DNA from 2 places in the Stenotrophomonas sp. ZAC14D1_NAIMI4_1 genome. Region 1 is predicted to be linked to the other one. Evidence: riboswitches for the same ligand, from Rfam matches in the RefSeq annotation. Region 1 holds a riboswitch; the other holds the start of a gene.
What was found. A riboswitch is a leader RNA that binds a small molecule or an ion and turns the genes downstream of it on or off. The one in region 1 is predicted to bind cobalamin.

Region 1 (14,629 bases):
GCGGCCTCCTACGAGGCCCGTGTGTTCGGCGTGCGCTCGGCAATGCCCGCCCTGCGCGCCGAGCGCCTGTGCCCGGATGCGATCTTCGTGCCGCCGGATTTCGCGCGTTACAAAGCCGTGTCACGCCAGGTGCGCGAGATCTTCCTGCGCCATACCGACCTGGTCGAGCCGCTGTCGCTGGACGAGGCCTACCTGGACGTGACCGCGCCGAAGAGCGGCATCGAACTGGCCACCGAGATCGCCCGCACCATCCGCGCGCAGATCCGCGAAGAGACGAACCTGACTGCTTCAGCCGGCATCGCGCCGAACAAGTTCCTGGCCAAGATCGCCTCGGACTGGCGCAAGCCTGACGGCCAGTTCGTCATCCCGCCGCAGCGCGTGGACGCGTTCCTGCTGACGCTGCCGGTGAAAAGCGTGCCGGGCGTGGGCAAGGTGATGGAAGGCAAGCTGGCCGAGCGCGGCATCGTCACCTGCGGTGACCTGCGCAACTGGACGCTGCCGGACCTGGAAGAAAACTTCGGCAGCTTCGGCCGCAGCCTGTACAACCGCGCCCGCGGCATCGACGAACGGCCGGTGGAACCGGACCAGCAGGTGCAGTCGATCTCCTCCGAGGACACCTTTGCCGAAGACCTGCTGCTGGAAGACCTGGGCGAGGCCATCGTGCAGCTGGCCGAGAAGACCTGGAATGCCACGCGCAAGACCGAACGCATCGGCCACACCGTCGTGCTGAAACTGAAGACCGCCCAGTTCCGCATCCTCACCCGCAGCTTCACTCCGGACCGTCCACCGGAATCGATGCAGGAACTGCGCGACATCGCCCTGTCCCTGCGCGCCCGCGTCGACCTGCCTGCCGACACCCGCTACCGCCTCGTTGGCGTCGGCCTGGGTGGATTCCGCGATAAAGAACCGGTGGTGCAGGGCGAACTGTTCGGGCACTGATCAACCCCGTGCCGACCAACGGTCGGCACCCACCAACAGCAGCAGGTTCCAACAGCAGCAGGTTCCATCAGCAGCAGGTTCCAACAGCAGCGGGAAACTGTCGAAGGCGGGGTGGGTCCGGTTGCGGGGGCGTGAGCGCCATGGATGGCGCGACCGAGCCTCCATGGACGGATTCACGGCGTCCCCCGCAACCGGACCCACCCCGCCAACCCACGGATACCCAGCTGTTGCCGTTGCCGTTGCCGTTGCATTGAGCGGGTGCAGGGCGCAGCCCTGCAAAAAGAAACCACCTACCTCACGGCCACTGCATCTCGCCCTTGGCCACCTTCGCACTCAGCTCCAGCGACGCCACGCCCGCCAGCGCCGGATAGCGCGCCTGCATCGCCTTCACCAGCGCCGCACTGTCCTTCGCCTTGGCCGCCTCCGCATCGAACGCACGGATGTAGCCTGCAGTGAAACGCAGCGCGCTCGCATCCAGCGCCGCACCCGGCGCGTAATGGCCCGGCACCACCACCTTCGGCTTCAGCGCCTGCAGGTGCTGCAGCGTCTGCAGCCAATCAGCATGCGACTGCGGCGTCTGCGTATCGGCCATCCACACGTGCTCACCGGCCACCACCGGAATGCCACCGACGATCGCACGCAGCGACGGCACCCACAGCACCGTGCGGTCGGGTGTCGGTCCGTCCAGCCCGATCAGCGGCAGGCGCTGGCCTTCCAGCTGCAGCGCGTCGTCGTCCAGCACCTGCGGCAGCACGATGCGCGCAGGCACATCGGCACCCATCTTCGGGCCCCAGTAGGCCAGCTTGCCGGCCTGGGTCTGCGTGATGTGGGCAACGGTCTGCGCCGTGGCGACGATGCATGCCTGCGGGAACGCATCCTGCAGCGTGGCCAGGCCGAAGTAGTAGTCCGGATCGCCGTGGCTGATGTAGATCGTGGTCAGCCGCTTGCCGCTGGCGCGGATCCTGTCGGCCAGCGCAGCCGCATCGCGGGCGGCAAACTGCGCATCGACGAGGATCGCCTCATGGCGGCCTTCGATCAGCACCGAGGACACGGAAAACAGCGCCTGCGGCCCGGGATGGAAGGTCTGCAGGTGCAGTTGTGAGTGCGCCGCAGGGGTGGTGGCAGGCGCCGCCGCGGTGGCACGCAGCGGTGCACCGGTGAAACCCGCGGCCAGCGCGAGGGGAAGCAGCAGGGCAGCAGTACGCATCAACGATTCCTCGTGTAGAGCCGAGCCCATGGTCGGCTGCAGTGGTTGCCTCAAGCCGAGCGCAGGCTCGGCTCTACAGGGGAAACGTATCGATCAATACGCCGCAGTGATGATCTGCTTCGGGTACTTGCCCGCTTCCAGCTCGGCCACGAACGCCGCACCGTAATCGGCGTAGCTGATGCGGCTGTGGCCGCTGGCATCGGCCAGGAAGGTCTTGGCCTGCACGCGGTACTGGCCGCGCTCTTCGCCCGGGCCGATTTCCGCGGCCGGCGAGAAGAAGGTCCAGTCCAGGTCCTCCACCGCCTGCAGGCGCTTCAGCGCTTCGCGCGCGGCAAGTGCATACGGCTTGTAGGCGGCGGGGAAGTCCGGGGTGTCGACCAGCTGCACGCCCGGCGCGATCTCCAGGCTGCCGGCGCCACCGACCACCACCACGCGCGGCACCTTGGCCTGGCGTGCGGCGGCGACCAGCTGGTCGGCCACGCTGGCGATCTGGCCGATGTCATCACCCGGGCGCGGGCCGTAGGCGCTGGCCAGCACGTCGTGGCCAGCGATCACGGCGGCCAGGGCGGCGGTGTCGTCCAGCGCCGCGATGGCCAGCTGGGCACCGGCCAGCTCGGCCGGCAGGTCTTTTTCACTGCGGACCACGGCCGTGACCTGGTGGCCGTGGGCGAGGGCGTGGCGGGCGATCTGGCGGCCGATGTTGCCGGTGGCACCGACGAGGGCGATCTTCATGTCAGGACTCCTTGGGGCGGAATGGGGTGGGAACGAGGCCACTGTAGGCCGCTGCAGTTGCTCGAAAAACAGCGTATAACGCGCTTGTTTGTTGCATGGATCGAGCAGATGGACCGATTGACCGCCATGACCGTGTTCGTCGAAGTGGCCGAGCGTGGCAGCCTGACCGCCGCCGCCGAGGTGCTGGACATGTCCCGCGCGATGGTCAGCCGCTACCTGGCCGAGGTGGAGGGCTGGCTGGGCGCACGCCTGCTGCACCGGACCACGCGGCGGATCAGCCTGACCGGCGCCGGTGAAGCCGCGCTGGCGCGCTTCCGGCAGATGCTGGCCATCGGCGAGGAACTGCAGGGCGAACTGGCCAGTGACGATCCCGAGCCGCACGGCACCCTGCGCATCACCGCCAGCGTGTCGTTCGGGCAGAGCCACCTGGCACGCGCAGTGGCGGCCTTCGTGCAGCGCCACCCGGCCGCGCGCATCGAGCTGCTGCTGGTCGACCGCATGGTCAACCTGGTGGAGGAGCGCGTGGACCTGGCCGTGCGCATCGCCCGCCAGATCGATCCCAGCCTGATCGCGCGACGGCTGGCCACCTGCCGTTCGGTGCTGTGCGCCACGCCTGCCTACCTGCAGGCACACGGCACGCCCAGCGCACCGGAGCAGCTGCCCGCGCACAACTGCCTCACCCACCACTACGTCGGCAAGAGCCTGTGGCAGCTGCATCGCGACGGCCGCTCGCTGTCGGTGGCGGTGGGCGGCAACATCAGCGCCAACGAAGCCTCCCTGCTGCTGGAAGCGGTGCGCGCCGGTGCCGGCATTGCCATGCTGCCGACCTACCAGGTGGCACCGCTGCTGCGTTCGGGGGAACTGGTGCAGCTGCTGCCGGCCTATGCGCTGGACGAGCTGGGCATTCATGCCGTGTACGCATCGCGTCGACAGCAGCCCGCTATCATGCGGCGGTTCCTGGATTTCCTGGCCGAGTGTTTCACCAGCCCGGCATTCCAGGATCTGGATTGGCGCCCACCGGTCAAGGAGGACACATGAACCATGGACAGGGATTGCTCGAGCACAACCGCGCGGCGTGGGACCGCCAGGCACGCGAGGCCAGCGACTGGTCGCGCCCGGTCGATGCCGAAACCATCGCTGCCGCACGCCAGGGACGCTGGCAGGTCCACCTGACGCCCCGCCCGCTGCCGCTGGACTGGCTGGGCGATGTACGCGGCCGCCGCATCCTCTGCCTGGCATCGGCCGGTGGCCAGCAGGCGCCGGTGCTGGCCGCCGCTGGCGCGGTGGTCACCGTGTTCGATCTGTCCGACGGGCAGCTGGCGCAGGACCGCCGCGTGGCCGAGCGCGATGGGCTGTCACTGCGCACCGTGCAGGGCGACATGCGTGACCTGCATGCCTTCGCCGATGGCAGCTTCGATGTGGTGTTCCACCCCATTTCCAACCTGTACGTGCCGGATGTGCGCCCAATCTGGGCCGAGTGCCAGCGCGTGCTGGCGCGGGATGGCCTGCTGCTGGCCAGCTTCTACAACCCGGTGGTGTTCGTGGGCGCGCGCGATCCGCAGCTGCAGGAACAGGGCCTGATCCGCCCGCGGTACGCCATTCCGTATTCGGACCTGGAAGACCTGCCGGCCGAAGAGCGCGAGGCCAAGCTGGCCCGTGGTGAAGCACTGACCTTCGGCCACAGCCTGGGCGACCTGATCGGTGGCCAGCTCGATGCCGGCTTCGTGGTCGAGCGCTTCATGGAAGACTGGCAGCCGCGCCCGCGTTTCCTGATCGACCGCTACCTGCCCACGTTCCTTGCCACCCGCGCCCGCCGGATCGGCTGAGGCGGATGCGGAAATGCCGGGGCGTACAATGGACGGCCCACGTCGTACAGGTAACCGTCCCTTGTCGTATCCCTATCCGTTGGTTGTGTTTGATCTGGACGGCACGCTGGTGGACAGCGCGGCTGACATTGCCGAAGCACTGAACCGCACGCTGGAAGACATCGGCGTGGCGCGCGTGCCGGAAACCACCGTGCTGGGCTGGATCGGTGATGGCGTGCGGCGGCTGGTCGAGCAGGCGGTGCACGCCGCCGGTCGCGACGTGGACCTGGCCGAGGTGATGCCGACCTTCATGGTGCATTACCGCGAATGCCTGCTGCGCAGCCCGCGCCTGTTCGATGGCGTGCCGGAAGCCCTGGCGTTGCTGCGCGCGCGCGGCGTGCCGCTGGCCATCTGCACCAACAAGCCGGCCGCGCTGGTGCCGCCGTTGCTGCAGCACCTGGGCATTGCGGATGCGTTTTCACTGGTGCTGGGCGGTGATTCGCTGCCGCAGCGCAAGCCCAGTGGCGAGCCGCTGCGGCACATCGCCGCGCACTTCGGCCAGGCGGTGGACGCCTGCCTGATGGTGGGTGATTCGCTCACCGATTACCGTGCCGCCGAAGACGCCGGCATGCCGATCGCGCTGGTGCGCTACGGCTATCCGCGCGGCCTGGATCTGGAAACGGCACATGCCGTGGCGGTCATCGACGACCTGCGTGACCTCCCCGGCCTGCAGCACTGACGCACTGGGTAGTGCCGGCCGCTGGCCGGCAACCCGTTGCACGCTGCCATAGACCATGACGCTGCCGGCCAGCGGCCGGCACTACCATGGCCGGCGTGGTTACTTCGGCTGGTACCGCACGCTCAGCTGGTACTCGCGGCCCGGCTGGTTGAACCACGCCACGGTCTCGTAGCGGCGGTCGAACACATTGGCTGCGCGGGCCAGCAGCGACCACGACGGCGTCAGCGCGTACTCCGCGCGCAGGTCCAGCGTGCCGTAGCCGCGCACCTTCACCGTGTTGCTGGCGTCGTCGAAGCGCTTGCCGGCGCCCTGCACGGTCAGTCCGGCGCGGACGTCGCCGAAGCGGCGGTCCACGTCCAGGCGCGCGGTCTGCTGCGCGCGGCGCGGCAGCCAGTTGTCGAACTGCGCGCTGCCAGCGGTGCGGTTGCGCGGGTCGGTGTAGCTCAGCTGGCCATTGATGTCGAAGCCGGCCAGCACCACGCCTGCGGTCAGTTCGGCACCGCGGATACGCGCCTTCTCGATTTGCTGCATCATGAAGGTCGCCGCGTCGTAGGTGATCAGGTCATCGATGCGGGTCTCGTACACGTCCACGCCCCAGTGCCAGCCCTGGCCGTGCTGCGACAGGCCGATGTTGGCGCTCTTCGACGTCTCCGGATCCAGCGTCGGTACGCCGCTCCACGGGTCGTACAGGTCGCTGAAGGTCGGTGCCTTGAACGCTGTGCCATAACTGGCATTCACGCGCAGACCGTGGCCCAGGTCCATCGCCCAGCCAAGGCTGCCGGTGGCGTGGTCGCCGAACTGCGCGTTGTCGTCGTTGCGCGCGCTCACCTGCAGCTGGTGGCGGCCGAAACGGCCCTGGTACTGCACGAACACGCCGGTGTTGCGGCGGCTGTCCACGAGATAGCCGGCGCTGCTGCCATCCAGGTTGTCCTCGCTCCAGTCCACGCCGGTACTCAGCAGCTGGCCCTCGGCCAGGCCGATATCGGCCTGCAGCGAGGCGTTGTCGCGGTGCGTCTGCGCGCTGCCGGACACACCGAGGTCGCCGTAGTTGTCCGACTCGTTGTCGCTGCGGCCGACGCTGGCGGTGAAGGCCAGGCGCTCGGACGGGGTGTAGCGCACCTTGCCGGACATCACCTGTTGCAGCGTTTCCGAGTAGTTGTAGTAGCCGTCGTAGTGGTTCTCGCCTTCGGCACGCAGGGCGCTGCCTTCCACGCTCCACTGCTCGTTGAAGGTGTAGCCACCGCGCAGGCTCTTGGACAGGTTGCGGTAGCCATCGCGGTCGGGCTCATCGGCGAAGCAGCCGGTGAACAGCGTGGCCGAGCCGCGGCAGGCATTGATGCCGTCGGTGTGCTGGTAGGCGATATCGGCGCCGAACCAGCCGCGCTCGCCGCTGCCACCGATGCCACCGCTGGCTTCGCGCAGGCCATTGCTGCCGCCGCCCAGCTGGAAGTGCGGCGCAAACCCGCCCTGGTTGCGGCGGGTGAAGATCTGGATGACGCCACCGATGGCATCGGCGCCGTACAGGCTGGACTGCGGCCCGCGCACGATTTCCACGCGCTCGATCTGCGCCAGCGGCAGGTCCTGGTACATCGCCAGGCCAAGGTCGGCACTGTTGATGCGCACGCCATCGACCAGCACCACGGTGTGCGAGGAATTGGTGCCGCGCAGGAACAGCGAGCTCTGCTTGCCGAGGCCACCGCTGTTGGTCAGGTTGATGCCGGCGCGGCCGGCCAGCAGTTCCTGCAGCGAGGTGGCCTGGCTGGATTCGATCTGTGCGCGGTCGATCACCTGCGCCGGTGCGATGCTGTCCTGCAGGGCGATGGGGGTGCGCGTGGCGGTCACCAGCACCTGATCCAGCGCAGCGGTGTCATCGCTCGCCTGGGCATGGGCCAGGGCGGGCAGGGCGGCCAGCACGGCCAGGGACAGCATTCGGAACTGCAGCTTCATCGGGAGGACTCCGGGTGCCACGCACGCCCGCGTGGCGAAGGGGAGGAGCCACGAAGGCAGGCACGCGCCGAAGCCGCGGCAGATGCCGCGATCATCCAGCGCCATGCCCACCGCATCGCGACCTGAGGCTTCCGGGCCGGTCTCCGGGCTTGCCGCCAGGTGGCGCGAGGCCACCGTCCAGGCGCCTTCCCATGCCGGTGGCACAGTGGCGGTATTGCCTGGAACAGACGTGCTTACCGTTGCGGGGGCAGCGCCGGCCTGGCGTGTTGCCACGCGTCACCGGCTTCCCGTTTCAACCTGCCGGCCGCGGCCGCAGGTCACCTGGAAGTGGGCGCAGTCTACGGCATCGCCGGCGGCCCGTAGAGTCGAGCTTGCTCGACTGCCTTGGCTGTGCCCGTAGAATATCCCCTCGCTCCCGTGGTGCCGTTGCCGATGTCCCGCTGTTTTCCGCTGTTCCCGCGTTGCCTGCAGAGGACGCACGCATGATCCTCGACCTGGTCCGCCATGCCGGCAACGGCCGCGACGAGTTCCTCGATGGCCGCAGCGATCCGCCGCAGCTGGCCCGCCTGCCGCAGGAACTGGTCGACGCCTATGCCGGGCACGACTGGCAGCGGGTGATCAGCTCGCCGCGCCTGCGCTCGCTGCATACGGCGATGGCCCTGGCCACCCCGCGCGGGCTGGACGTGGACGCGGACGAGGAATGGGAAGAACTGGATTTCGGCGATTGGGACGGACAATCGCTGTTCGACCTGCCGGAGGATGCGCTGGCGGCCTTCCACGCCGATCCGCATGCCTACCCGCCGCCCAATGGCGAAAGCTGGGGCCACTTCGAACGGCGCATTGCGCGCGCGCTGGATCGCCTGCTGGACGATGAGGATCCGCTGCCCACCGTGGTGGTCAGCCATGGCGGCCCGCTGCGCATGGTGCTGTCACAGGTCTGCGGGTTGCCGCTGTCACTGTGCTGGGCGCTGCGCATCGACCACGGCACGCGCCTGCGGGTGTGGCTGGAACGCGGTGAAGTAGGCCTGGTGGGCGAGCTGCTGGAACTGCAGCAGCCGTAACCGCGACCGCCGGGCATGGCCCGGCGCTACCGATCCCGCACGCCCGCACCGCCGTGGTAGTGCCGGCCGCTGGCCGGCATTCCCAGCAATGCGGACGCTCTAATCCTCGTCCGCGCTCTCGGCAAAGCGCTCTTCGCCGTCATCCTCGTTGTCGAAGCGCTGCTCATGCACCGGGCCCGATGCCGGGCCGGCGGCCTTCAACGGATGCGCGGCGATGCGTGCCTCGTAATCCTGCACCAGCGCCTCGCGCTGTGCTTCGCCCAGTTCCTGCCAGTGGCAATCCAGCAGCGCGCCTTCCAGCGAATAAAGCAGGTTCAAGCTGGGCTTGAAGCCGGCGCGCTTGACCTTGACGAAGGCCCCGACCGCGCCGAGCGCAGCCAGGTCCTCGCGGCTGCGCAGGCCGACCTGGCGCAGCCACGCCGCACTCTTCGGGCCGATGTTGCGCAGCTTGGGTGCGCTCATCCCAGGGCCTCGACGAACACGCGGGCGATGGCTTCCAGCCCGGCCTGGTCCTCGGCATCGAAGCGGCCCACCTTCGGGCTGTCGATGTCGAACACGCCGATCAGCTCATCACCGCGCAGCAGCGGCACCACCAGTTCCGAGCGCGAGGCCGAATCACAGGCGATGTGGCCCGGGAAGGCATCGACGTCTTCCACGCGCTGGGTGACGCGCTGGCTGGCAGCGGCACCGCACACGCCCTTGTCCAGCGGGATGCGCACGCAGGCCGGCAGGCCCTGGAACGGGCCGACCACCAGCTCCTTGCCGTCGTACAGGTAGAAACCCACCCAGTTCAGGTCGGGAAGGGAGTGGTAGACCAGTGCGGAGAGGTTGGCCGCGTTGGCGATGCGGTCGGACTCGCCGTAGACCAGGCCTCGGGCCTGTTCCAGCAGCTGGGCGTATTGTTCCGGCTTGCTGCCGGTGAGCGAGGCGTTGGCGAACATGCCTGCAGTCTAGCAAGCGTACGGGACCAGCGATAATGCACGCTCTGTTGCATGCCTGGAGCCATCGATGCCCCTGCCCACCCTGATGCCGCCGGCGGTGTTCGTCACCGGCACCGATACCGAGATCGGCAAGACCGCCAGCAGCACCGCGCTGCTGCATGCACTGCGCCGGCGCGGACTGCGCGCGGTGGGCATGAAGCCGGTCGCAAGCGGCAGCCAGGACCTGGGCCACGGCCTGCGCAACGAGGATGCGCTGGCGCTGCAGGCGGCCAGCTGGCCGGTGCCGGACTACGCCGATCTGAACCCCTATGCGCTGCGGCAGCCGCTGGCACCTGAACTGGCTGCGGCCGAGGACGGCGTGGAGGTGCAGCTGGCGCCGATCGTGGCCGCCTTCGAGCGCCTGCGTGCGCAGGCCGATGTGGTGGTGGTGGAAGGCGTGGGCGGCTGGCTGGCGCCGGTGTCGGCCACGCTGGACCAGCTCGACCTGGTGCGCGCGCTGCGCCTGCCGGTGCTGCTGGTGGTGGGCATGCGCCTGGGCTGCGTGAACCATGCACGGCTGACCGCGCAGTCGCTGCAGGCCAGCGGCGTGGAGTGCCTTGGCTGGATCGGCAACCACATCGATCCGGCCATGCAGCGCCAGGATGAAAACATCGCCACCCTCCAGCAGCGCCTGCCGATGCCGTGCTGGGGCCGCCTGCCGTACCTGCCGGGCGCGGATGGCCAAACCCTGGGCGCACACCTGGGAGCGGAGCAGCGGTAGAGTCGACTGTCAGTCGACTATCGCGCGCAGCGCGGGGTCTGATCAGGAGCAGTCGACCAACGGTCGACTCTACCCGGCAATCCGATACGAACGGCACCGCGATTGCCGGCCAGCGGCCGGCACTACCGCGCTGCCAGCTCCCGCGCGATCGCGCCCAGCCGTTCCACCGCGCTGATGAAGCGTGCATCCAGCGCCTGGCAGCACGACAGCCGCAGGCAATGCCGGTAGCGCGCGCCACGCGAATACACCTGGCCGGGCATGAACACGATGTCCTCGGCCAGCGCACGCTCGAACAGTTCACGCGTGTCCACGCCAGGCAGCTCCAGCCACAGCAGGAAGCCCCCCTGCGGTTCGGTGGCGCGGGTGCCGGCGGGGAAGTGCTCGGCCACCAGCTGCCGCAGGCGACCCACCTGTTCGCGGTACAGCCGGCGCATGCGGTGCAGGTGGTGCTCGTAGCTGCCCGCTTCCAGATAGGCGGCCACTGCATCACCCAGCAGCTGCGGTTCACCGCCGGTGGACTGGAACTTCAACAGGGCGATGCGCTCGGCGAAGCGACCACCATCGAGCCAGCCGATGCGGTAATCCGGTGCCAGCGTCTTGGAGAAGCCCCCCACCACCATCACCCAGCCATCGCGATCGAATGCCTTCAGCAGCGGCGCAGGCGGTTCGCAGAACTGCAGCTCGGCATACACCGCATCCTCGATCAGCGGCAGCTGGTGTGCGTTGACCAGTTCGGCCAGGCGCTGCTTGGCCGCCGTCGGCATGGTGCAGCCCAGCGGGTTGTGCACCGTGGGCATCACCACCAGCGCGGCCAGCGGCGTGTGCTCCAACAGCGCTTCCAGCGCATCGACGTCCAACCCGTGCTGCGGGTGGGTGGGCAGCTCGATGGCCTGCAGGCCGAGGTTGGCCAGCAACGGGTACAGGTTGAAGTAGGAGGGGGCCTCGATGCCGACGGCCGCGCCCGGTTCGGTCACCGCGCGCAGGGCCAGCTGCAGCGCTTCCATCGCGCCGTGGGTCAACAGCAGGCGGTCGGCGTGGGTGTGCAGGCCCATCCGCGGGCCGCGCCGTTCGATCTGTGCCAGCAGGCGCGGCGAGCCATTCGGGCGCGCATAGGTTTCCACCGTCTGCTGGCCGTGGCGCAGCACCTGTGCGGTGTGCCGGGCCAGCTGCGCGCCGGGATAGAACTGCCGCCCACGTGGCCCGGCGAAGGCGAGATCGATCACCCCGGGGCGTCGCTGCGCCTCGAGCACGCGGGCCATCAGCGCCTGCTGCAGCGGTGCGGTGGGGGCCGAGGGGGCATCGCGCAGTGATCGCTGCGGCACCGACAGGCGTGGCGCCACCTCGAAGCCGGCCTTCGGCCGTGGCACCACCAGCCCTGCATCTTCCAGCTGCCGATAGGCGGCGATGACGGTGTTCAGGCTCAGCTGGCGCTGCGCCGCCATCTGCCGCAGCGAGGGCAGGCGGCTGCCCACCGGCAGGCGGCCGCCGTGGATCGCTTCGGCCAGTTCATCGGACAGGCGCTGGTAGCGCGGTGGGGCCGGGGTGGCGCGTGGATCTGTATCCATTGGACTGGCCTGCATCTGGAGCTGTACCCATGATGCCGCCGAGCCTAGCATGGTGCCGTCGGTGGGGCCTGATCGGGGCCTGGCCGATCCATTTCAAACGCATGGCCGCAGGGCCGTGCGTCTTTTTTTTGTAGAAATAGTGCCGGCCGCTGGCCGGCAACCGTGTCATCGCGATTGCGAGGATGCCGGCCAGCGGCCGGCACTCCCGGGTACGTCAGCGCATCGGCACCAGCGAGGCCTGGCGCCGGTACAGCGCGGGGAACTGCCTGCCCAGCGCGGCCAGCTTCGGTGCGTCGTAATAGCGGATGTAGGCCGCCTGCGGGTAGTTGGCCATGTAGTTCTGGTGGTAGCTCTCGGCGGGGTAGAAGCGCTGGCCGCTGGCGACCTGGGTGACGATCGGGCCGCGGTAGCTGCCGGCCTGGCCCAGCTGGCTGATGTAGGCGCGGCTGGCGGCCAGCTGCCGCGCATCATCGCTGAAGATCGCCGAGCGGTACTGGCTGCCGTGGTCGGGGCCCTGGTAGTTCAGCTGGGTGGGGTCGTGCGCCACCGAGAAGAACACCTGCAGCAGCTGGCCATAGCTGACCTGGCGCGGATCGTAGTCGACCTTCACCGCTTCGGCGTGGCCGGTGCGGCCGCTGCTGACCCGCTCATAGCGTGCATCGGCGGCACTGCCGCCCGCATAGCCCGCCACGGCATTGCTCACGCCCTTGACGTGCTGGAACACACCCTGCACGCCCCAGAAGCAGCCACCGGCAAACACCACGCTGGCGTGGGTGGCGTCATCGCTGAAGGCGGCGTCGCCGGCCGGTGCCGGCAGCGCCTGCACCGGCGCGCTGGCCGTGGCCGGTGCGGCCATCGCACCGTGATCCACCAGCAGCACGCCGGCCACCAGCGCCGTGGCGACCAGCCCGGCAATACCCGCCGCAATGCCCTGTTCAAAGGAGAATTTCATCGTGCCCTCCTGCTCTCAACCAAAGGTGAAGGCATAGGCCTGCACGCCCGCGTCGAGGAACTCGATCTCGAAGCGGTGCGGGCCGACCGTGCCGCGCTGGCGCACCAGCTGGTACAGACGGTTCTCGTTGACCACGCCACTGCCATCGGCGCCCACATCACTGCCGGCATCGGCGGCGGGCAGGGGCTTGCCATCCAGCCAGACGCGGAAGCGCACGGGCGTGCCGTCCTGCTTCGGCGCAAGCACCAGGTGCAGGTCGCGGGCGTGGAACTGGAAGGCGATGCGGCCGCCGCCCTGCTGCAGCTGCGCGGCTTCGTTGGTGATGGTCCAGTGCCCGGACAGGCCCCACTGGTTCAGCGCAAGGCTGGCCGGCAGCGTGTAGTCGAAGGCCGCATCGGTGCGCTGCCCGCCGGGCGAGGCGAAGTGCTCGGCGCGGGCATGGCCCAGGTAGGTTTCCGGCGAGCGCAGGTTGCCCATGTCGGCCTGCGTGGCCACGCCCTGCAGGTCGGCGGCGGCCGGGTCGGCCGGTGGCGGCAGGTCGGTCTGGCCGGCTTCGGCCAGCAGGCGGCGGATCACCTGTTCCGAATGCGCGTAGTTGCCTTCACCGAACTGGTGGGCGCGGATGTTGCCCTGCGCATCAACGAAGTACTGCGCCGGCCAGTACTGGTTGTTGAACGCGCGCCAGATCGAATACTGGTTGTCCAGCGCCACCGGGTACTCGACCTTCAGCTGCTGCACCGCCTTCATCACGTTGCGCGGGTCGCGTTCGAAGGCGAATTCCGGCGTGTGCACGCCCACCACCACCAGGCCATGGTCGCGGTAGCGGCGCTCCCATTCGTGCACGAACGGCATCGCGCGCAGGCAGTTGATGCAGGAATAGGTCCAGAAATCGATCAGCACGACCTTGCCGCGCAGCTGTTCGGCCTGCAGCGGCGGGCTGTTGAGCCAGCCGGTGGCGCCGTCCAGGGCGGGCAGGGTGCCTTCCACCGGCAGCGGCGCATTGGCGGCGTTGGCACCGGCCATCATCATCATCGGTGGCGCGGCCGGCTGGGCACCGGGTACGGCGTCCAGCAGGCCCTGCTCGATGCGTGCGGTGCTGACCGAGGACAGGCGGGTCAGCAGGCCGGTATCCCAGCCCAGGCCGATGGCCACCACCGCCAGCAGCGCGGCCACGCCCAATGCCTTGCGCAGCACGTCGCCCAGGCCGAGCCGCGCCTGCAGGGCATTGAACACGCGGCCACCGATCCACACCGCCAGCGCGAGCGCCGTCGCCGCACCCAGCGCGTAGGCCAGCAGCAGCCCACTGGTGCCCACGCTGGCGCCGTGCAGTGCCGCACCGGTCAGCACCAGGCCCAGGATCGGCCCGGCGCACGGTGCCCACAACAGGCCGGTGGCGATGCCGATCAGCAGCGAGGTCCACGCCCCGCCACGGCCGGCATCATCGGCGGCATCGGCGCGCGCGCTCAGCCGTGCACCCACGCGCTGGAACGGCGCCAGCAGGTGGTCGGCCAGGCGCGGCCAGAGCAGTGCCAGAGCGAACACGGCCATCAGCACCAGGGCCACCCAGCGGCCGATCTGGTTGGCCTGGGCCACCCATTGGCTGCCCACGGCGGCCAGGCTGGCGACCACGGCGAAGGTCAGCGCCATGCCCAGCAGCAGCGGCAGCGTGCTGCGCAGGAACGGCCGGTTGGCGCGTGCGAACACGAAGGGCAGCACCGGCAGGATGCAGGGGCTGAGCAGGGTCAGTACGCCGCCCAGGTAGGCCAGCAGCAACAGCAGCATCATCAGGCTCCAGAAACAGGGGAAGAACCGAGCGGCACGCGCCAGCCACCGTCGCTGTCCTGCCGGGCCGCACCGGGCTGGAACAGCAGGGCGGCACCGTTCATGCAGTAGCGCAGGCCGGTCGGGCGCGGGCCATCGTTGAAGACATGGCCGAGGTGGCCGCCGCAGCGGCTGCAGTGCGCTTCCACCCGCAACATGC
Region 2 (14,629 bases), 370 kb from region 1:
ACCGGGCCGACGTCGGTGCCGGACACGGTGCCGCCGCTGACCTTGAGGGTCTGCGCCTTGGCCACCAGGTCCTGCACCCAGTTGCGCGCTTCACCGACCAGCACCAGCGTGGAGGCGGCCATGCAGCGCTGGCCGGCCGCACCGAAGGCGGCGCCGACCATCGCGTTGAGGGTCTGTTCCTTGTTGGCGTCCGGCAGCACCACGGCGTGGTTCTTGGCGCCCATCATGCACTGCACGCGCTTGCCGGCCAGCGAGGCGCGGTTGTAGACGTGGGTGCCGACGCGGGTGGAACCGACGAACGACACGGCCTTGATGTCCGGGTGGTCGCAGATCGCGTTGACCACTTCCTCGCCACCGTGGACGACGTTCAGCACGCCCTTCGGAATGCCGGCTTCCAGCGCCAGCTCGACCAGGCGCATGGTCACCATCGGGTCCTGCTCGGACGGCTTGAGGATGAAGGTGTTGCCGGTGGCGATCGCCATCGGGAACATCCACAGCGGGATCATCGCCGGGAAGTTGAACGGAGTGATGCCGGCGCACACACCGAGCGGCTGCATGATGCTGTAGGTGTCCACGCCGTTGGCCACGTTGTTGGCCAGCTCGCCCAGCTGCAGGTTGCCGATGGCAGCGGCGTGCTCGACCACTTCCAGGCCACGGAACACATCGCCTTCCGCGTCCGGCAGGGTCTTGCCCTGTTCGGCGGTGAGGATGTGGGCCAGCTCGCTCATGTTCTCGCGGATCAGCTGCTGGTACTTCAGGAAGATGCGCGCACGGGTGCCGATCGGGGTCTTGCGCCAGGTCTTGAAGGCTTCCTTGGCGGCAGCAACGGCGGCATCCACTTCGCTGGTGGTGGCGAACGGCACCTGGGCCAGCACGTCCTGGGTGGCCGGATTGATCACGTCCTGCCAGTGGGAGGTGGCCGATTCGACGAACTGGCCATCGATCAGCATGCGGATACGGGGCGCTGCAACAGTCATGACGACAATCCCACTGGCTCGAAAGATGCTTGGCATTATTCACATCACCCTCCTCGATTTCCGGCCTGAATCCGCTTAATCTGGCCAACACGCCAGACGATTCATGTTAATTCTGTGAATTTCCAGCCTTCACAACGCCAGCTGGGCCTGCGCCTGCTGCGCCTGCGCGAACAGCGCGGCTACAGCCAGGTGGACCTGGCACGTGCCCTGGGCCTGTCGGCCAGTTACCTGAACCAGATCGAGCGCAACAAGCGCCCGCTGACCCCGGCCGTGCAGAAGAAGCTGGGCGAGGTGTTGGGCGACGTTTCGGCCCTGTTCGACGATGATGAGCCCGCCGCGTTGCAGGAGGCGCTGGGCGAGACCCTGCGCGACCTCGGCCTGGCGGAGGTGAGCGCGACCGAGCTGCGGGCGCTGGCCGGCAACCTGCCACAGGTCAGCCGCGCCCTGCTGGACCTGCATCGCCGCCACCTGGCCCTGCGCGAGCACGCCGCCGCGCTGGAGTTCCAGCTGGGCGAGCCCGAGGCCGGCAGTACCCTGCCCGCCGGCGACCAGGTGCGCGAGTTCTTCAACCGCATGCACAACCACATCCCCGAGCTGGACGAACTGGCCGAGCGCCTGTTCGCCGAGTGGGGACTGTCACCCGGGCACGTGGCGCCGCGCCTGCGCCAGCTGCTGGCCGACCGCCACGGCGTGCTGGTGGAAGTGGCCGCGCTGCAGGCCGGGCGCGAGAAGCGCCAGTTCGATGCCGGGGCGCGACGGCTGTGGCTGCCCGATTACCTGGAGCCGGGCCAGCAGGCGTTCCAGATGGCCGCCGAGCTGGCCCTGCACGGCTACCTGCCGCAGATCGATGCGGTGATCGCGCGCGCGGGCTTCCACGACGAGGCGCGCATCGCGCAGGCGCGGATCGGTCTTTCCAACTATTTCGCCGGCGCGCTGGTGATGCCGTACATGCGCTTCCTGCGTGCGGCCGAGGCCAGCAGCTACGACATCGAACTGCTGGCGCATCAGTTCGGCGTGGGCTTCGAGGCGGTGTGTCATCGGCTGAGCACGCTGGCGCGGCGCAGTGCGCCGGGGCTGCCGTTCTTCTTCATCCGCGTGGACCGTGCGGGCAATGTGTCCAAGCGCCATTCGGCCACCGATTTCCATTTCTCACAGGTGGGTGGGTCGTGCCCGCTGTGGATCGTCTACGAGGCGTTCAACCAGCCGGGGCGCATCCTGACCCAGACCGCGCGCATGCCCGATGGGCGACGGCACTTCTGGCTGGCGCGGCAGGTCAGCAGTGGCCCGGTGGGCCATGGGCAGCCGCGCAAGACGTTTGCAGTGGCGCTGGGGTGCGACCTGCAGCATGCCGAGCGGTTGGTGTATTCGCTTGGGCTGGATGTGCAGAGCCCGGGCAACTCGGTGTCGATCGGCCCGGGTTGCCGGGTGTGCCCGCGCGAGGACTGCATGCAGCGCGCGTTCGCGCAGTTGCCGGGAAGGTAGGGGTTTTTGCAGGGCTGCGCCCTGCACCTGCCGAATCAACGGCGACGGCAACGTCAAAAGCTGGCTATCCGTGGGTTGGCGGGGTGGGTCCGGTTGAGGGGGACGCCGTAAACCCGTCCATGGGGGCTTGGTCGCGGCATCCATGCCGCTCACACCCCCTCAACCGGACCCACCCCGCCTTCGACAGTTTCCCGCGGGCTGTTGGAACCTGATGCTGATGCTGATGCTGATGGTGGGTGCCGACCGTTGGTCGGCACGCTCTGGCCGTGCGCGAAATGCATCCACGCGTGGCGTGGCTCTACTGGTAGGTGCCGACCGTTGGTCGGCACGGGGTCGGATCCCGTTGCGACGCGACGGGCTCTGACCCCATCCGGAAAGTCGCTCTGGTAGGTGCCAACCTTGGTTGGCAGGTTTTAGTCCCAGAACACGGTCAATACGCGATGGCCTGCGGAGGGCACGGGTGCATCGATGTGCTGCCCATACGGCCAGCCTTCACCAACGCCGTCGCACTCCAGTCCCTGCAACCAGCCTTCCACGGTTGCGGCGTCGGCGCGGGTCAGTACGTGCACGTTTTCCGCGGCCGGCCATTCGCTGTCGTCTTCCAGTGCACTGCCCCAGTCCTGGTGCAGGCCCACGTAGACACCTTCCACTTCGGGTTTCGCGGCTATCGCGGCCAGGCGTGCGTACAGCTCGGCAATCGGCGGGCGGCCGTAACCCCACTGGTTCGGTGCGATGCACTCTTCGAAATCGTTGCCTTCGAAATACGCGGCCAGCGGCACCACCGGCAGGTGGTCCGGATCGCGGGCATCGAGTCGTTCCAGCAGGTCCAGCAGGTGTTGGCGGGAGGACATGAAGCGTTCCTTGCAGTGGGGGCCGCGATTGTATCCATCGCGGTCAGTAGATCGGCGTGACCTTCATCTGCGGCAGCGGACGCGGTGCACCGTCGGTCAGGTCCGGACCCAGGTCTTCCCACGTGCGGCCCTGCTCCACCATCTGCGCCCACAACTGCTGCGATCCGCGACGCTTGTCTTCCGAACCCAGCTTGTACGACGGCGCCACCGGCTCACCATTGGCGACGATGGAATACGCCGCGCGGTAGGCCAGTACCTGCTGCGCCGGGTCATCGGTACGCGCCACTTCCAGCGTGTAGCGCTGGTAGGCCGAAGCGAGGTTGCGCCAGCGGATCCAGTAGTGGTTATCGAACGAGAACGCGCAGAAGCGTGCGCCGGCCAGGCTGCCCTTGTCGGCGATGCGGCTCAGCACCTCCTGCGGCATGTCCAGGTTCATGCCCCCTTCGTCGCCCTGCAGGCTCACGTGAACGATGCGGTCGCGGTAGCCCGGTGCGCGTGCCTGCAGCAGGTCGCGCCAGTTCTGCATGGTGGCCACCACCGCAAACAGGAAACGGCCCAGCTCGGCGGCGGCCAGCGGCGTGGCGATGGACTGGTAATGGCGCTGCCAGCCGTGGCGGTTCTCGGTGGGTAGCACCACGGCGCGCTCCAGCGCCTGCTGGCCGGTGGTGCCATGGCTGACATCCTCGGCATGCTGCGGGTAGACCAGGTTGATGGCGAAGGTCGGCCAGCGCGGCATTGCCGCATCGAACAGGTGGATGGGGAAGTTGCTGCTGATGCCACCATCGGAGAACCAGCAGATGCGGAACGCGGTGATGACCGGCCCGCAGGACTGGCCGGCACTGGTCAGGCCTTCCATGCTGTCGGCCACGTTGTGCTCGGCATCAGGGGTGGCCGGTGACGGCGCGCAGCGGCGCTCGCGGCGCGCCGGCTCATGCAGCGGCACCGCACTGATCAGCAGCGGGAAGCTCAGGCTCATCCGGGTGGCCACCAGTACCGGCAGCTGCGGGCCCTGTGGCAGGTGGTAGTACTGCCGCCCTTCCACATCCACCGGCGTGCCGGCGTGGTCGACCAGCCACTGCACCACGCTGGCCGGGAACAGCTGCTCGAATTCCTCGCGCAGGAACCAGAACTGCGCACCGCCCAGCGGCAGCGTGCGCGGTTCGTTGTGCGACACGCAGGTGGTGATCATCTGCAGGCTGATGGCATGCGGGCTCTCCGGCTCGCCGGCATAGCGCGGTGCATCGTGCAGATCGGCAAAGGTGAGCGGTGCGTCCAGCGGCTTGCCGGACAGCTCCTGCAGGCTCTGGTGCAGCCATTCGGTCAGTGCCGGCTTGCGTGCATCGCGGCCCAGGCCGCTGCACAGGCCCAGCAGGTTGCGCCGTGCCACCCGCGCCACCCGCAGCGCGGCACCGGCCACGCCGGCGCCATAGGCACACAGCAGCGAAGGGAGCAGGGTGGCGGCCACGCCGCTCCAGCCACCGCCCCACCAGCCCAGGCCCAGCAGCAGCGCCAGCGACACCAGCACTTCCAGCGGGGCGATCTCGAACACGGCCACCGCCAGGCACAACAGCTTGCGCGGCCACCCGTAGCCGCCGGTCAGCGCCACCAGCAGCCGGTAGGCCGCCCGCGCGCCGCGTGCCGGCTGGAACAGGCTGTAGATGAAGCCGCGCCGCGACAACTGCGCTGACACCGCGGACAGGCCGCCGTAACCGGTGCCGTCGGCCAGGTGCTCACCCGCCTGCTGGCGGCGATCGCCATACGCTGCCGCTGCCGCCACCGCCGCCGCAATGGCGCCGGCCGAGGTGCCACCGATGCTCTTGAACCGGTAATCGCGGGCCAGCGCCAGTACCGCATTGGGGTACACGATGCCGCTGGTGATGCCGCCCTTCATGACCAGATCGCAGTACTTGTCTGCCACTACCCTGCCCCCGCTGACTGTGCCTGAGATGCCACCCGACGCTACGGATGCAGTATGACGCGAAGGCTTCTCACCGCCTGAGAACCCGCCCACGGAAGGGCAAGGCAGGACTGCGTCGGAGGGCATCCGCCGCTCCGGTGGGTGCCGACCGTTGGTCGGCACGATCCGTGCCGTGCGCGGAAGTCATCCGCGCATGGCGTGGATCGAGTGGGCAAGTGGACGTACTCCCCTTGACCGGCGCAGGCATCGCGTCCACCGTGGGCACGCCGAAGGTATCCCTGCCGTCGTTGCGACAACGGCAGGGATTTGAATGGGAATCCGGTGAAGGCGCCTCGCGCGCCCATTCCGGAGCTGCCCCGCAGCGGTGAATGGAAACGAATCCTGCCAACAGCACTGGGCTCGCGCCTGGGAAGCGGCAGGTAGTAGGTGGGCTGCGGCCCGTGTCCATCAGCCCGAATACCGGCCCCGGCCGGGGGACACGACCGTCCCCTGACTCGACCTGGAATCTCCGCGGGGAGGTTGCCGGGGCCGTCTTCGTCCTGCGCGTGCAGGCGGGGTGGCCGCGCGCGTCCTGTTCACGGTTTCCGGCCAGACCCGTTGCCCACGCCCAGATGCACCCGACGATGACCGAGTTCCAACGCCCCGACCTGTCCCTGCCCGCCGACGGCAAGCGCCTGCTGCTGCATTCGTGCTGCGCGCCCTGCTCGGGTGAAGTGATGGAGGCGATCACTGCCTCCGGGATCGACTACGCGATCTTCTTCTACAACCCCAACATCCACCCGGTGAAGGAGTACGAGCTGCGCAAGCAGGAGAACATCCGCTTCGCCGAGCAGCACGGCATTCCCTTCATCGATTGCGACTACGACACCGACAACTGGTTCAGCCGTGCGCGCGGCATGGAAAACGAGCCCGAGCGCGGCATCCGCTGCACGATGTGCTTCGACATGCGTTTCGAGCGCACCGCGCTGTACGCGCATGAGCACGGCTACGACACCATCAGTTCGTCGCTGGGCATTTCGCGCTGGAAGAACATGGCGCAGATCAACGACTGCGGCATCCGCGCCGCGTCGCGCTACGAAGGCCTGCAGTACTGGGATTACAACTGGCGCAAGGGTGGCGGTGCCAGCCGCATGGTGGAAATCAGCAAGCGCGAGCAGTTCTACCAGCAGGAGTACTGCGGCTGCGTGTACTCGCTGCGCGATGCCAACCGCCACCGCCGCGAAACCGGCCGCGAGCGCATCAAGATCGGCCTGCTGTACTACGGCCAGGATGCTGAAACGCCGCAGGGCGATTGACGTGCGCGCAGGGGGCGGCCACGCTGGTCGCCCCTTCTGCTGTGCTGGACCCTGCCATGACCGCCCTGCCCGCCGATGTCGCCCTGCTGGTGATCGACCTGCAGCCGGACTTCATGCCCGGTGGCGCATTGGCCTGCGACCAGGGTGACGCGCTGGTGGCGCCGATTGCCGAGCTGCTGGCACAGCGCCACTACCGCACGGTGGTGGCCACCCAGGACTGGCACCCGGCCAACCATGCTTCGTTCGCCAGCCAGCACCCGGGCACGCGTCCGTTCGAAAGCATCCTGCTGCACGCGCAGCCGCAGACCCTGTGGCCGGACCACTGCGTGCAGGGCAGCGACGGCGCCGCGCTGCACCCGGGCGTGGACTGGACCGTGGCCGACCTGATCCTGCGCAAGGGCACCCGCCAGCAGGTGGATTCGTACAGTGCGTTCCGCGAGAACCACGGCCCGGAGGGCGAACGCCCACCGACCGGCCTGGCCGGCTGGCTGCATGAGCGCCGCATCCGCGAGGTGCACGTGTGCGGCCTGGCGCGCGATTACTGCGTGCTGTGGAGCGCACAGGACGCGGTGAAATCCGGCTTCCGGGTGAAGTTCCTGTGGGAGCTGACCCGGCCGGTGACCGAAGCCAACGACGCGATGGTGCGTGAGGCGCTGGGCAAGGCAGGGATTGCGATCGTCTGACCCGGAACGGTAGTGCCGGCCGCTGGCCGGCAACCTCGGGATCCCTGCAGTTGCCGGCCAGCGGCCGGCACTACCGGATAGCACCCGTGGTGGCGCGGGATGGACGATTACCGGAACACCACCGTGCGGTGCCCGTTGAGCAGGATGCGGTGCTCCACGTGCCGGCGCACGGCGCGCGCCAGCACCTGCGATTCGGTATCGCTGCCCAGCCGCACCAGTTCGCGCGGTGCCATGGCGTGGTCCACGCGGGCCACGTCCTGTTCGATGATCGGGCCTTCGTCCAGATCCTCGGTGACGTAGTGCGCGGTGGCGCCGATGATCTTGACCCCGCGCGCGTGCGCCTGGTGGTACGGCTGCGCGCCCTTGAAGCTGGGCAGGAAGCTGTGGTGGATGTTGATCGCGCGGCCGGCCAGGGCGCGGCACAGCGTGGGCGAGAGGATCTGCATGTAGCGCGCCAGCACTACCAGGTCGATGCGCTCGCGCTCGACCAGGTCGATGATCTGCTGTTCCTGCATGGCGCGCGTTTCGGCGTTTACCGGCAGATGGTGGAACGGCACCTGGTAGGACGCGGCCAGCGGCGCGAAATCGGCGTGATTCGATGCCACCGCAGCGATGTCCACTTTCAGCTGCCCGCTGTGGGCGCGGAACAGCAGATCGTTCAGGCAATGGCCCTGCTTGCTGACCAGCACCAGCAGGCGCGCGCGGCGGCGACCGTCATGCAGCTGCCAGTCCATGCCGTAGTCGGCGGCCAGTGCAGCCATCGCCGCGTGCACGGTGTCGAGCGGCAGGCTGGCGTCGCGGTCGAAATGCACGCGCAGGAAGAAGCGGCCGCTCTCCTCATCGCCGAACTGCTGGGCGTCGAGGATGTTGCAGCCGTGGTCGAACAACAGCCCCGAGACGCGGTAGACGATACCGGTGCGGTCGGGGCAGGACAGGGTAAGAATGGAATCGGGGCGCATCGCCCGAGTGTAGGGCAGCACCCTGCCGCGATGCACAATGCTGTCAGATGCAACCGATCTTCAGCGCGGATGCACCGTCAACGCCACCAGCCGCACCACCAGCGGGCGCACCAGCAGCACGCCGCAGAACGCGACTGGCATGGCCATCTGGTAGGCGGCCATCACCCGCGCCAGATAGCCGCTGCCCAGCCCGGCGTTGGCGGCGGTGATGACCAGGCACATCAGCAGCGCCATCAGGCCGGCCATGAAGAAGGCGAAGACAAACGGCGTGCTGCGGGCGTGCAGCTTCCAGCGGGACGATCGGGGGTAGGCCATGGCACATCGTGTCGAGTGAAGTGGGCCGGCAGGCTAGCGGTGCGGCGGCCCGCGCACAGCCCCGCCACGCTTGGCACAGACCCAAGCGATACTTGTCCTTCCGCATGGCAAGCTGGTCGGTCATGAACCTGTTGCAGCTCATCCGCAGCTTCACCCGCACCGCAGAGACCGGCAGCATTGCCGCCGCGGCCCGCCACCTCGGCATCAGCGCCACCGCCGTGGGGCAGAACATCAACCGGCTGGAAGCCCACCTGGGCGTGCGCCTGCTCAACCGCAGCACGCGGCAGCTGGCGCTCAGCGAGGCCGGTGCGGTCTACCTGGCGCAGGTGCGGCACATCGAGGCGGACCTGGCGCGCGCGCAGGCGATGGTCACCGCTGGCGATATCGAACCATCCGGACCGCTGCGCATCGCCAGCAGCAGCGCGTTCGGCCGCCACGTGCTGGCGCCCCTGCTGCCCAGCCTGCAGCAGCGCTACCCGCAACTGCAGCTGGAACTACGCCTGAGCGATCGTGCCGTACAGCACGGGCCGGAGGCGGTGGATGCCAGCATCCGCATCGGCGCGCAGCTGGAAGACGGGCTGGTGGCACGGCCGCTGGCGCGCATCCCGTTCGTGTTCTGTGCCTCGCCGGCCTACCTGGAGGCGCACGGCACGCCGGGCGATCCGGCCGCACTGAACGGCCATCGCGGCCTGCTGCACCGCTTCCCCACCGATGGCCGGCCGCTGCGCTGGGGCCTGCTGAAGGACGGCCAGCGGGTGGACGCGGCGCTGCCGCCGAGCATGGTCTGCGATGACATCGACGCGCTGGCCGAGCTGGCGGCGGCCGGCGCGGGCATCACCCGGCTGGCCGCGTTCGTGGCCGAACCGTACCTGCGCGATGGCCGCCTGCAGGCGGTATTCGGCCCGGCCAGCGCATGGCAGCCGGCGCCGATGGAGGTGTTCTTCTGCGTGAGCGACCGCCGCGATTTCACCGCGAAGATCCGCGCGCTGTTCGAGCACCTGCAGGCCGGCATGGCACCGGCCTGGCAGGTCTGAGGTTCAGCGCGCGCGGAACACGTTGCGTGCTTCGCGCGGCTCGCAGCGCAGGTACTGCGGCGACGGCACCACGCTGTCGCCCAGCGCGGCGGCGGCGTGCCACGGCCAGCGCGGGTCGTACAGGATGCCGCGGGCCAGCCCGATGGCATCGGCCTGGTTGTGGCGCAGGATCGATTCGGCCTGTTCCGGCTCGGTGATCAGGCCCACCGCAATGACCGGCATGCGCAGCTTCTTGGCCTTGATGGCCGCCGCGAACGGCACCTGGTAACCCGGGCCGACGCTGATCTTCTGCCGCTCATCGAGGCCGCCGCTGGACACGTGCAGGAAGTTGCAGCCACGCGCATCCAGGATCTGCGCCAGTGCTTCGCTCTGCACCAGGTCCCAGCCGCCGTCGACCCAGTCGGTGGCGGAAATGCGCACGCCCACGGCCATCTTGTCCGACACCGCTGCACGCACCGCATCGAACACCTCCACCAGCAGGCGCAGGCGGTTCGGCAGCGAGCCACCGTAGCCGTCAGTGCGGCGGTTGCTGAGCGGGGACAGGAACTGGTGCAGCAGGTAACCGTGCGCGGCGTGGATCTCGATCAGCTCGAAGCCCAGGCGCTCGGCACGCACCGCGCTGGCGGCGAAGGCAGCGATGACCTCGGCGATGCCGGCTTCATCCAGCGCCTCGGGCGCCGGATCGGTGGCGTGGAACGGTACCGGTGACGGGGCGACCGTGGCCCAGCCGTTGGCATCGTCGGCCGGCAGCTGGCGGCCACCGTCCCACGGGCGGGCGGTGGAGGCCTTGCGGCCGGCGTGGGCCAGCTGGATGCCCAGCGGCATCGACGACCAGCGGCGGACGCTGGCCAGCACCTGCGCCAGGGCGGCCTCGGTGCCGTCATCCCACAGGCCCAGGTCGGCCCAGCTGATGCGCCCGCGCGGCTCGACCGCGGTGGCTTCCAGGATCAGCAGGCCCGCGCCGGACTGCGCCAGGTTGCCCAGGTGCATGGCGTGCCAATCGCTGGCGCGGCCATCTTCGGCGGAGTACTGGCACATCGGCGCGATCACGATGCGGTTGGGCAGGGTCAGGGGGCCGAGGGACATCGGCGAGAACAGCTGGCTCAAGACGGTCAGGACATGCGTAGGGGGTGCGTATTGCACCGCTGCGCGGCCTGCGGATCAACCATCTGGATGGATCGCTGTTTCGCGGCGGCGCATCGCGCGCTCGCCGGGCATGGCCCGGCGCTACCGGATCGCGAAGCCCGCCAACGCCTCGGCGCAGTCCCGTTCATCCTTGAACTGCAGCAGGTCGTCGGCGCGGGTGCGGCCGCGGTTCAGCGCCGCCACCGGCAGGCCGGCCTTGGCGGCGGCCTGCACGAAGCGGAAGCCGGAATAGACCATCAGCGAGGAACCCACCACCAGCACGGCGTCGGCCTGCTGCAGGTGCTCATGCACGGCCGCCACGCGCTCGCGCGGCACGTTTTCGCCAAAGAACACCACGTCCGGCTTCAGCAGGCCGCCGCAGTACGGGCAATCCGGCACCACGAAGGCGGAAAAGTCGGTTTCCAGATCGGCGTCGCCATCGGGGGCAATGCCCGCTTCCAGCGCGTCCCAGCCCGGGTTGGCATCAAGCAGGCGCTGCTGGAAATCCTCGCGCCCGCTGCGGCGTTCGCAGCCCATGCAGCGCACCAGGTCCAGCCGCCCGTGCAGGTCGATCACGTTCCGGCTGCCCGCACGCTGGTGCAGGCCGTCCACGTTCTGGGTCAGCAGCACCTGCAGCGTGCCGCGGGCTTCCAGCGCGGCCAGCGCCTGGTGGGTGCCGTTGGGCAGGGCCAGGCCGAAGCGCGGCCAGCCCAGCAGGCTGCGCGCCCAGTAGCGCTGGCGGGTGGCCGCCTCGCCCATGAAGGCCTGGTAGGTCACTGGCGGCGTGCGCTTCCACTGGCCGTCGGTATCGCGGTAATCGGGGATGCCCGAGGCTGTGCTGCAGCCGGCGCCGGTCAGCACGAACAGGCGTTGGGCACGGTCGATGAAATCGGTCAGCGGCGGGGTCATGGCAGCAAAATGGGGGCGCAGGGGTACCCCCGCAAGCGCGTGGTCAGCTGGCCGGGTCGGCCGCCGGGGTGCCCGGCAGGCGCGGCACGGCGGTCGGCTGGCCGTCGTCACCCAGCGCGATCATCACGAAGTGGCCGCGCGTGCACAGCTTGCGCTCGCCGCTGTGCAGGTCTTCGGCAATCAGTTCCACTTCGACCTTCATCGAGCTGCGGCCCACTTCGACGATGCGGCCCACGGTTTCCACCATCTGGCCGATGCGGATGGGCAGCTTGAAATCGACCTGGTCGCTGCGCGCGGTCACCACGGTGCGGCGCGAATAGCGGGCGGCGGCGAGGAAGGCGGCCTTGTCCATCCACGCCAGCGCCTGGCCACCGAACAGGGTGCCCATGTGGTTGGTGTGGTTGGGGAAGACGATTTCGGCCATGCGCACTTCGATGGGCGGCACGGTTTCGGGAATGGGGGTCATGGCGGGGCCATCGGTGTGGGGTGCGGCAATTTTAAGCCAGCCCCGGTGCAGGCGGCGCTACACTGCGCCACGCCCACCGCACGGAACGCCGCCATGCCTGCCGCCACCGACCTGCTGGCCTTCGCCCTGCTGTCGCTGGGCATGGTGCTCACGCCTGGGCCGAACATGGTCTACCTGGTCTCGCGCTCGATCTGCCAGGGCCGCCGCGCCGGGCTGGTGTCGCTGGGCGGGGTGGCGCTGGGCTTCGTGTTCTACATGCTGTGCGCGGCACTGGGCATCACCGCCCTGCTGATGACCGTGCCCTTCGCCTACGACGCGCTGCGCATCGGCGGCGCGCTGTACCTGTTGTACGTGGCCTGGCAGGCGGTGAAGCCGGGCGGACGCTCGCCCTTCGCGGTGCATGCCCTGCCCGTGGACAGCCCACGCCGGCTGTTCGCGATGGGCTTTTTGACCAACCTGCTGAACCCGAAGATCGCGGTGATGTACCTGTCCCTGCTGCCGCAGTTCCTGCATCCGGACGGCCACGGCAGCGTGCTGGCACAGTCCGTGGTGCTGGGCTTCACCCAGATCGCGGTCAGCCTGGCGGTGAACACGATGATCGTGCTGATGGCCGGCAGCATTGCGGCATTCCTGGCCGCGCGGCCGAGCTGGCAGGCCGCGCAGCGCTGGCTGATGGGCACGGTGCTGGCCGGTCTGGCCGTGCGGATGGCACTGGAAGGACGGCGGTAAGACCTCTGGTAGCGCCGGGCCATGCCCGGCGAGCGCGCAGCGCGGTCGATGTTTCCCGCCGCGCCGGATGGATTCCGCCGGGCGTGGCCCGGCGCTACCGTCAGTGCAGGGTCGGTCCAGCAACCAGTCGTTCCACGGTTTCCGCGCAGCGGCGGCCGTTGATGGCCAAACACAGCATGGCGTGGGTGGCTTCGGCCGGTTGCTTGCCGTGCAGCGGCGAGGTGCTGCCGTTGGCCTGGGCAAGCTGGTGGCCGCAGAGCAGCAGGGCGGTGCCTTCGATGCCCTGCATCAGGCGGCGCAGTCGCAGCAGCAGGTGGTTGAGTTCATGCGCGTTCGTCGGATCGGTACTCATGGTGGTTTCTCCATTACGGATCAGGCCACCGGTGAGGGTGGCGGACGATGCGTGGCTGCAATCACGGTCTATCGACTGAAAAACCGGAAGGCACAAGGCCTCCACGCACCGCCCGCCGCAGAATCGCGACGAATCGCCAACCGCCACCGGACAGATGCCGGCGACGGTTGGCGAGCGTATCAATCGATAGGATTCGGGATTGCAGTCCCGGCTGCTGGTTCGCCAGCAGCGCGCCATGATGTGCAGCGGAATCCGCGTGATTCCAGTGGCTTACGCGACATGCAGGCACATTGCTGGCAGAGCCGACGCGTTAGGTCGTGATCGACCGTCGATGCGGTTTGCGTCAATGTGCGCTGCGCGCGTGAGCCAAGCATGGGCTTGGCTCTACAGAAAACAAAAAACCCCGGCATTGCCGGGGTTTTTCGTTGCGACAGACCTGACTGGTTCGATCAGAAGTTCATGTCGAAGGCGACTTCGCCCTGCACGCCGACCTGGTAGGCCGAGGCGCGGCGTTCGAAGAAGTTGGTCAGTTCCTGCACGTCCTGCAGTTCCATGAAGCTCAGCGGGTTGCGCACGTTGTACTTGCGCTCCATGCCCAGGCGATGGAAATGGTTGTCGGCGCAGTGCTGCAGGTACTGGCGCATGTCACGGGTGGAGATGCCCGCCACGCCACCGGACAGCACGTCCTCGGCGAACTGCACTTCGCACTCGATGGCTTCGGCCAGCATTTCGTAGACGTCCTGCTTCATCTTGTCGTCGAACAGGTCCGGCTCTTCCTCGCGGATCACGTCCACGCACTCGAAGGCGAAATCCATGTGCGCGCTTTCGTCGCGGAACACCCAGTTGGTGCCCGAGGCCAGGCCGTTGAGCAGGCCACGCGAACGGAAGTAGTAGACGTAGGCGAAGGCGGCGAAGAAGAACAGGCCTTCGATGCACGCGGCGAAGCAGATCTGGTTCAGCAGGAACTGGCGACGCTCTTCGCGGGTCTCGATGCGCTTCAGGCTCTGGATCGAGTCGATCCACTTGAAGCAGAAATCGGCCTTCTTCTTGATCGAGTCGATGTTCTCCACCGCGTCGAAGGCTTTGGCGCGCTCGTCCGGATCCGGCAGGTAGTTGTCGAGCAGGGTCAGGTAGAACTGCACGTGCAGCGCTTCTTCATACAGCTGGCGCGACAGGTACATGCGCGCTTCGGGCGCGTTGAGGTGCTGGTACAGGTTCAGCACCAGGTTGTTGGACACGATCGAATCGCCGGTGGCGAAGAACGCGACCAGGCGGTGGATCAGGTGGCGCTCACCCGGCGACATCTTGCTGTGCAGGTCGCTGATGTCGATCTGGAAGTTGATCTCTTCCACCGTCCAGGTGTTCTTGATCGCGTTCCGGTACATGTCATAGAACTGCGGGTAGCGCATCGGGCGCAGGGTCAGTTCAAAACCGGGATCGAGCAGCATCTGCTTGGGCTTGTCGGCCATGGGTGTTTCCTTGTCTTCTCGGGTCAAAACGCCGGGCTTGGCCCGGCGCTACCTTGGTGTTTTCT

Region 2: linked by a shared signal. The riboswitch ahead of C1927_RS01280 (epoxyqueuosine reductase QueH) and the one ahead of btuB (TonB-dependent vitamin B12 receptor) in region 1 are both predicted to bind cobalamin.

Annotation. Positions count from the first base shown of each region.
Region 1 is NZ_CP026001.1:650,300-664,928, forward strand. Features, by position in the region: gene dinB (DNA polymerase IV) at 1-939, shown strand, start outside; gene C1927_RS02925 (MBL fold metallo-hydrolase) at 1,235-2,146, opposite strand; gene C1927_RS02930 (NAD(P)H-binding protein) at 2,240-2,878, opposite strand; gene C1927_RS02935 (LysR family transcriptional regulator) at 2,987-3,916, shown strand; gene C1927_RS02940 (class I SAM-dependent methyltransferase) at 3,913-4,704, shown strand; gene gph (phosphoglycolate phosphatase) at 4,766-5,422, shown strand; gene btuB (TonB-dependent vitamin B12 receptor) at 5,522-7,369, opposite strand; cobalamin riboswitch at 7,486-7,709, opposite strand; gene C1927_RS02955 (histidine phosphatase family protein) at 7,852-8,430, shown strand; gene C1927_RS02960 (TfoX/Sxy family protein) at 8,530-8,892, opposite strand; gene C1927_RS02965 (GAF domain-containing protein) at 8,889-9,371, opposite strand; gene bioD (dethiobiotin synthase) at 9,454-10,131, shown strand; gene C1927_RS02975 (PLP-dependent aminotransferase family protein) at 10,254-11,696, opposite strand; gene msrA (peptide-methionine (S)-S-oxide reductase MsrA) at 11,911-12,648, opposite strand; gene C1927_RS02985 (cytochrome c biogenesis protein CcdA) at 12,664-14,430, opposite strand; gene msrB (peptide-methionine (R)-S-oxide reductase MsrB) at 14,433-14,629, opposite strand, start outside.
Region 2 is NZ_CP026001.1:283,559-298,187, reverse strand. Features, by position in the region: gene C1927_RS01300 (CoA-acylating methylmalonate-semialdehyde dehydrogenase) at 1-977, opposite strand, end outside; gene C1927_RS01295 (short-chain fatty acyl-CoA regulator family protein) at 1,092-2,459, shown strand; gene C1927_RS01290 (hypothetical protein) at 2,873-3,310, opposite strand; gene C1927_RS01285 (patatin-like phospholipase family protein) at 3,354-5,228, opposite strand; cobalamin riboswitch at 5,500-5,693, shown strand; gene C1927_RS01280 (epoxyqueuosine reductase QueH) at 5,852-6,523, shown strand; gene pncA (bifunctional nicotinamidase/pyrazinamidase) at 6,580-7,206, shown strand; gene purU (formyltetrahydrofolate deformylase) at 7,314-8,165, opposite strand; gene C1927_RS01265 (DUF2798 domain-containing protein) at 8,226-8,480, opposite strand; gene C1927_RS01260 (LysR family transcriptional regulator) at 8,603-9,514, shown strand; gene C1927_RS01255 (NADH:flavin oxidoreductase/NADH oxidase) at 9,518-10,621, opposite strand; gene C1927_RS01250 (NAD-dependent protein deacetylase) at 10,742-11,548, opposite strand; gene C1927_RS01245 (acyl-CoA thioesterase) at 11,592-12,014, opposite strand; gene C1927_RS01240 (LysE family translocator) at 12,108-12,743, shown strand; gene C1927_RS01235 (hypothetical protein) at 12,844-13,095, opposite strand; gene C1927_RS01230 (ribonucleotide-diphosphate reductase subunit beta) at 13,545-14,564, opposite strand.